Linked DNA regions of Roseateles amylovorans. The protein of the gene in region 2 interacts with the protein of the main gene of each other region in a pairwise test. Links are inferred from orthologs where the notes say so. Each region holds a gene or a part of one and is shown on either strand. Other genes may lie near its edges.

Region 1 (4,073 bases), 1.8 Mb from region 2 along the record:
GAGGTGATCGGGGTCAGGCCTTGGCCGTTTGCAGACCGAGGCCATCGTGCAACGTCCACAACCAACAACGTCTCGGGACAGCCAAGCCCGCGGCCCGCGGAGCGAATGCGGAGCGCCTGAGCGAAGCGGGCCGCGGGCTTGGCTGGCCTTGCTCGGTGCCTCGAACGTCGCGCCAGCGTGAGACGCCGATACGAGCGCGCAACGCCGAAGCCGAAGCAGACGCCCACGCCGACGCGCTCAACCGCCTGAGTCGTAGACGATCTCAGCCGGCGCGAGCTTCTGCAAAGCCTCGTCGCTGGGCCAGAACTTCCCCGCGCCCCCAAGGCCGAGCTCGGCCACAGCGCCATCCCGCTTGATCGGGATGCGCAGTTCGAGCCCTTGGCTGACCACGCCCTGATCGGTCTCGACCCGCTTGGCCGGCCAGTTCTTGATCAGTTCCAGCACCGAAGCCGCCGGCAGGTTGGGTGCGGTGCGCAGGAAGCGGCCGAAGCGCGCCCGCGCCGCCGGCAGGCCGAAGACCTGCTGGATGTTCATCCGCAGGCCTCCGGAGAAGCGATCGTTCTGCACCTTGCCGATGGCGATGATCAGCTCGTCCTCGACCAGCAGCTCCTTGTGGGTGGTGAGCAGCTCGTCGTTGGCGACCGCCTCGATCGCATCGGTCTTGTCGTCCAGCTTGAAGATGCCCACGCGGCCGCGCTGCCCGTTGATCACCCGGAGGTCGCTGACGATGCCCGCCACCACCACCGGCTCCCGGCTGTCCTGCAGATCGACGATGCGGCGCTTGACCATCTTGCGCAGCTCCGGTTCGGATTCATCGAAGAGGTGCCCGGACAGGTAGAAGCCGATCGCCGTCTTCTCCAGGCTCAGCCGCTCCTTGATGCCCCAGGGATCGACCTGCACCAGGTCGGGCTCCGCCGTGGAGGAGCCATGGGTGTCGTCGAAGTCGAACAGGCCGCCCTGGTTGACGTTCTGCGCCAGGTTGTCCGCATAGGTGTAGCCGAGCGCGACGCTGGCCAGCAGCCGGGCACGGTCGGCTTCCAGTTCGTCGAACCCGCCCGCCTTGATCAGCGCTTCCACCACCCGCTTGTTGACCGCCTTGCGGTCCACCCGGGCACAGAAGTCGAAGAAGCTCTTGAACGGACCGCCCTCGGTGCGGGCCCGCACGATGGCCTCGATCGCGCCCTGGCCGGTGCCCTTGATGGCGCCCAGGCCGTAGTTGATCAGCTTGTTGTTGATCGGCTCGAAGCGGTAGACGCCCAGGTTCACATTGGGCGGCTGGAAGGTGATGCCGAACAGCTTGGCATCGTTGAGCAACACCTTGAGCTTGTCGGTGTCGTCCATTTCGATGGTCATGTTCGCGGCGAAGAACTCCGCCGTGAAATGCACCTTCAGCCAGGCCGTGTGATAGGCCAGCAGCGAGTACGCGGCGGCATGCGACTTGTTGAAGCCGTAGCCCGCGAACTTCTCCATCAGGTCGAAGACCTCGTCCGCCTTGGCCTCGTTGATGCCCTTCTGTGCCGCGCCTTCGCGGAAGATCAGCCGGTGCTTGGCCATCTCCTCGGGCTTCTTCTTGCCCATGGCGCGGCGCAGCATGTCCGCACCACCGAGGCTGTAGCCGCCCAGCACCTGGGCGGTCTGCATCACCTGTTCCTGGTAGACCATGATCCCGTAGGTCTCGGACAGCACCGGCTCGGTCAGCGGATGCGGATACTCCACCACTTCCTTGCCGTGCTTGCGCGCGACGAAGGTCGGGATCAGGTCCATCGGGCCCGGCCGGTACAACGCGTTCAGCGCGATCAGGTCTTCCAGGCGGGAGGGCTTGGCCTCCTTCAGCATCTTCTGCATGCCGGTGGATTCAAACTGGAACACCGACTCGGTCAACCCGTCGGAGAACAGCTTGTAGACCTTGGCATCGGCCAGCGGAATCGTTTCGAAGGAGAAGTCCTTCTGCGCCGGATGCCGCGCAATGATGAAGTCCTTGGCCAGCTCGAGGATGGTCAGCGTGGCCAGACCCAGGAAGTCGAACTTCACCAGGCCGATGGCCTCCACGTCGTCCTTGTCGTACTGGCTGACCGCGGAGGTCGAACCCGGCTGCTGGTACTGCGGACAGAAGTCGGTGATCTTGCCCGGCGCGATCAGCACACCCCCGGCATGCATGCCGATGTTGCGCACCATGCCTTCAACGCGGGTGGCGAGCTTGAGCAGCTCGGCGATTTCCTCGTCGGCCTTCTCGCGCTCCTCCAGCTCGGGCGCTTCCTTGCGGGCGTAGATGATGCCGCCGTCGGGCTCGGCGGGCACCGGCGCCAGCGTCACCGTCTTGCCCGGTGGCGCCGGAATCAGCTTGGCGATGGAATCCACCTGGCCGAAGCCCATGCCCAGCACCCGGCCGATGTCGCGCAGCGCCGCCTTGGCGGCCATGGTGCCGAAGGTCGCGATCTGGCTGACGGCCGGGCGGCCGTACTTGTCCTTCACATACTCGATGACCCGGTCGCGGTTGCCCTGGCAGAAGTCGATGTCGAAGTCAGGCATCGACACCCGCTCCGGATTCAGGAAGCGCTCGAACAGCAGGTTGTACTGCAGCGGGTCCAGGTCGGTGATCAACAGCACATAGGCCACCAGCGAACCGGCGCCCGAGCCCCGTCCCGGGCCGACCGGACAGCCGTTGTTCTTCGCCCAGCGGATGAAGTCACCCACGATCAGGAAGTAGCCCGGGAAGCCCATCTTGATGATGGTCTCGAGCTCGAACTCCAGCCGCTCGACATACCGCGGCCGCACCGCGTCGCGCTTGGCCGGGTCAGGGAACAGCAGCCGCAGGCGGTCTTCCAGACCCTCGTAGGACAGCTGGCGGAAGTACTGCTCCATCGGCAGCGGCGTGCCGTCGGCCTGGATCGGCGTGGGGAAGTTGGGCAGTTGCGGCTTGCCCAGCACCAGCGTCAGGCTGCAACGCCGGGCGATCTCGACGGTGTTGGCAATCGCGCTCGGAATGTCGGCGAACAGCCGCTCCATCTCCGCCTGCGTCTTGTAATGCTGGCTGGGCAGGAAACGCTTGATGCGCTTGGGATTGGCCAGCGTTTCACCGTCGGCGACGCAGACCCGGGCCTCATGGGCCTCGTAATCGTCCTCGCTCAGGAACTGGATCGGATGGGTCGCCACCACCGGCAACCCGGCCTTGGCCGCCAGCGGCACCAGCTGGCGCACCAGCGCCTCCTGCCCGGGCAGACCGGCGCGCTGCAGCTCAATGTAGAAGCGGTTCGGATAGATGGCGCCCAGCCGGCGGGCCCAGTCCAGCGCGCGGGCCTGGTCGCCGGCCACCAGGGCCTGTCCGATCGGGCCGAACTGCATGCCGCCCAGACAGATCAGGCCGTCGTTGAGCTCCTGCATCCATTCCAGCTTGAGCAGCGCCTGGTTGCGCTGCACGTTCTGGATCCAGGCCCGCGACAGCAGCTCGCTCAGGTTGAGATAACCCTGGCTGCTCTGCACCAGCAGCAGCACGCGGCTGGGCGGCTTGTCGCTGGTGTCGGGCTCCACCCAGACCTCCGCACCCAGGATCGGCTTGACGCCCTTCTTGCGACAGGCGTTGTAGAACTTCACCCCGCCAAACATGTTGGCCAGATCGGTCAGGCCCAGGGCGACCTGGCCGTCCTTAGCGGCGGCCTTGGCGGCGTCGTCGATGCGCAGGGTGCCGTCGACGACAGAGAACTCGGTGTGAATGCGGAGATGAACGAAAGCCATCCCGGGATTGTAGGGAGTCGCCCGGGGGCGCCCGCCATTCGGAAGGGGTCGATGGCGCTCGGCGGGCGTCCACCGGACGCTATGCTGCATCCCCATCGAACACTCCCGGAGCGGATGGATGAAGACCTTGCCCCTGCTGGCCGTCCTGGCGCTGAGCGCGCCGCTGCTGTCGATCGCCGCCGATGCTTCCACGGCCGCGACCGCGCCCGCGGCCGCCAAGCCCGCCGCCCCGGCCAAGGCCGCCCGCGCCGCCACCGCCCAGCAGGCCGCCAGCGCGGCGCCGGCTCGTCAGCCGCCCACCAGCGCCGACATCATTGCCACCGCCCCGGCCAGCGCCTGGC
Region 2 (2,856 bases):
GCCTGCGGCCAGGTTGTCCAGACGCCCGGGATCGGTGGCCTTGCTCAGGGCGCGCCGCCCGCACACCAGCCGCGCCCCCGGCAGAAAGCCGTTGATGTGCACCGCGCGGCTCATCAGGCCGAAAAAGCGAAAAGCCGCTCGTTCCAATCGGAACAGCGGCTCGCCGGGGGGTGTGCAGGGATCGTCGACTGGGGCCTCGCCAGCGAAGCGCTCGTCGCGCCAGCCCTGGATGGCGCCGACCTCGCGCAGCCGCTGCGCGGCCTCACCGATCTGCTCGGAGCGCGCATCCACGTCCAGATCGGTGGCCCGCCAGACCCAGGCGCCCTCATGGAGGACCAGGTCCGGCCAGCAACGCGACAGCACCGCATCGCGCATCGGATGCAGGTACCCGAGGACGAGGTCGCCCAGCTTGAACGGGCGCAGGCCGGTGGGCACCGGCTGGCAAACCTGCGAGAGGCTGCGACGAAGAACTTTGGCTTGAAGCGAAGTGATGACCAGGGACATGCGCCCATTGTCCACACGGGCCTCGACCGGCGCGGGTCAAACCAATGACCCGACGAAAGTCCGAATGAATGACCCGACGAAGGCCCGAACGAATGGCCCAACGAATGGCCCAAGAAATGGCCCAAGGATTCGCCCAAGGATTCGCCCAAGGGTTGGCCCAACGAATGGCCACAGGTTGGATCACCCCACTGAGTGCCAAAGGCGTGCCAAAGAAAAAACCCCGCCAGCTTGCGCTGACGGGGTTGATCTGGTGGGCGGTGCAGGGTTCGAACCTGCGACCCCTGCCGTGTGAAGGCAGTGCTCTACCGCTGAGCTAACCGCCCGGTATCTGTACCGGGTTTCCTGAGGACAGCTGAGCCGACCGTGAATCTGTTCTTACTGCCACGTCGATGATCATCGACGCAACCTGCAGATCTGGTGGGCGGTGCAGGGTTCGAACCTGCGACCCCTGCCGTGTGAAGGCAGTGCTCTACCGCTGAGCTAACCGCCCGGATTTAGTTATTTCACTAATCCGGTTCGGCTGTCCGGGAAAGAGCGAGATTATGCCATGGAAAAATGCGCTCGATCAACAATCTCATCACTTGATCGCAAACAGATCGCTGTGTCCATTCAGTCGATCTGCCGGTGCGTGATCCGAGACGGCTGAGCGCGGGTGATCCCAACTCCGCGCCTGCCCTGCTCCACGCTCAGGCGGCGGGCGCGGCAAGCGCCACCGGCGCGCTCTTCCAGATGCGCTTGCCACCGCTGGCCTTGTCCAGATCGGCCAAAGCCACCTCGTGCGCCGCAAGCTCGGCCTCAGTGGGCAGCAGGACCGGCAGATCGAAGGCGCTGAGATCGATCGCGGCGATCTCCAGCTCATGACCTTGTCCCGGCGTGGCGCTGGCGTTGTCGTCGATGACCAGCGAGTCCTGACCCCGCGTGAGCCGGATGTAGACCTCGGCCAGCAGCTCGGCATCCTTGACCGCGCCGTGCAGGCCGCGGTTGCTGTTGTCCACCTCCAGTCGGCGGCACAAGGCGTCCAGGGAGTTGGCCTTGCCGGGGAACATGTCGCGCGCCATGAGCAGCGTGTCGCGCACGCTGTCCACGCACTCATGCAAGGGCGCGCGGCCGCAGCGCTTGAGCTCGGCGTTGATGAAGGCCACGTCAAAGGATGCGTTGTGCGCCACCAGCTCCGCATCGCGGATGAACGACAAGAACTCGTCGACGACCTGCGAAAACTTCGGCTTGTCGGACAGAAACTCGCTGCTCAGCCCGTGGACGCGGAAGGCCTCTTCCGGCATGTCGCGCTCGGGATTCAGATAGAAGTGCAGATGGCGACCGGTCAACTGCCGGTTCACCATCTCCACGCAGCCGATGTCCACGACACGGTCGCCCGATTCGGGATTCAGGCCGGTGGTTTCGGTATCGAAAAAGATCTGTCTCATCACTCTTGCCTCAACGTCAGGCGTCAATCAAAGCACCGCCCCGAGGGAGCCCGGCGGTTCATGGGCGGGGTGAAGCGAAGCGTCGCTCAGGCGCTCGACGCAGCCTGCGGTGCCTTGGCGGCACGGCGGTAGGCCCACACCATCATGACGATGCCCGCCACGATCATCGGCACGCTCAGCCATTGGCCCTGACTCCAGCCCAGCGCGCGCAGTCCGAGGAAGTCGTCCGGCTCCCGGAAGTACTCGGCGATGAAGCGCATCAGCCCATAGCCGATCAGGAACAGGCCGGACATCGCGGCCATCGGTCGCGGCTTGCGGGAGAACAGCCAGAGCACCACGAACAACAGCAGCCCCTCGCCCAGGAACTGGTAGAGCTGCGAGGGATGACGCGGTGTCAGCACGGCGTCATGCGCCTGCGGAAACACCATGGCCCACGGCAGGCCCGGGTCGGCGGGACGCCCCCACAACTCACCGTTGATGAAGTTGCCCAGCCGCCCCATGGCCAGCCCGGTCGGCACGCAGGGCGCGATCAAGTCGGTCACCTCGAAAAAGCGATAGCCCCGGCGCCAACCGAAGAAGGCCATCGCCAGGATCACCCCCAGCAGCCCGCCGTGGAATGACATGCCGCCCTGCCACACCGCCAGGATGTTGCCCGGGTGACTGAGGTATTCCATCGGCTTGTAGAACAGCACGTAGCCGAAACGGCCGCCCAGCACCACGCCCAGCACGCCGTAGAACAGCAAGTCGTCCACATCACGACGGGTCCAGCCGCGCGCGGCATGCCACGGGCGAGCAACCTGCCGGTTGGCCAGCACCAGGAACAGAACAAACGCGGCCAGATAGGTCAGGCCGTACCAATGGATCGGCCATTTCCAGATATGGAAGGCCACCGGGTCGAACTGGGGATGCACCAACATGCGCAAAGGTC

The links.
Region 1: the proteins of dnaQ (region 2) and dnaE interact in binary tests that used the Escherichia coli proteins (3 or more experiments, as listed by UniProt). The link is inferred for Roseateles amylovorans from one-to-one orthologs.

The regions. Positions count from the first base shown.
Region 1 is NZ_CP104562.2:4,043,207-4,047,279, forward strand. What follows is about bases 38-4,042. They hold dnaE (DNA polymerase III subunit alpha), read right to left. Parts: upstream 3,733-4,042; coding sequence 238-3,732; downstream 38-237. Other genes in these bases: N4261_RS16745 (peptidylprolyl isomerase), read left to right, coding at 3,851-4,042. Also shown: more of N4261_RS16745, read left to right, coding at 4,043-4,073. UniProt on the Escherichia coli protein: DNA polymerase III is a complex, multichain enzyme responsible for most of the replicative synthesis in bacteria. This DNA polymerase also exhibits 3' to 5' exonuclease activity. The alpha chain is the DNA polymerase catalytic subunit.
Region 2 is NZ_CP104562.2:2,265,732-2,268,587, reverse strand. Bases 60-2,847 are described here. They hold dnaQ (DNA polymerase III subunit epsilon), read right to left. Parts: upstream 1,929-2,847; coding sequence 1,191-1,928; downstream 60-1,190. Other genes in these bases: lgt (prolipoprotein diacylglyceryl transferase), read right to left, coding at 2,015-2,845; N4261_RS09730 (NUDIX hydrolase), read right to left, coding at 60-504. Outside these bases: more of N4261_RS09730, read right to left, coding at 1-59. UniProt on the Escherichia coli protein: DNA polymerase III is a complex, multichain enzyme responsible for most of the replicative synthesis in bacteria. The epsilon subunit contain the editing function and is a proofreading 3'-5' exonuclease.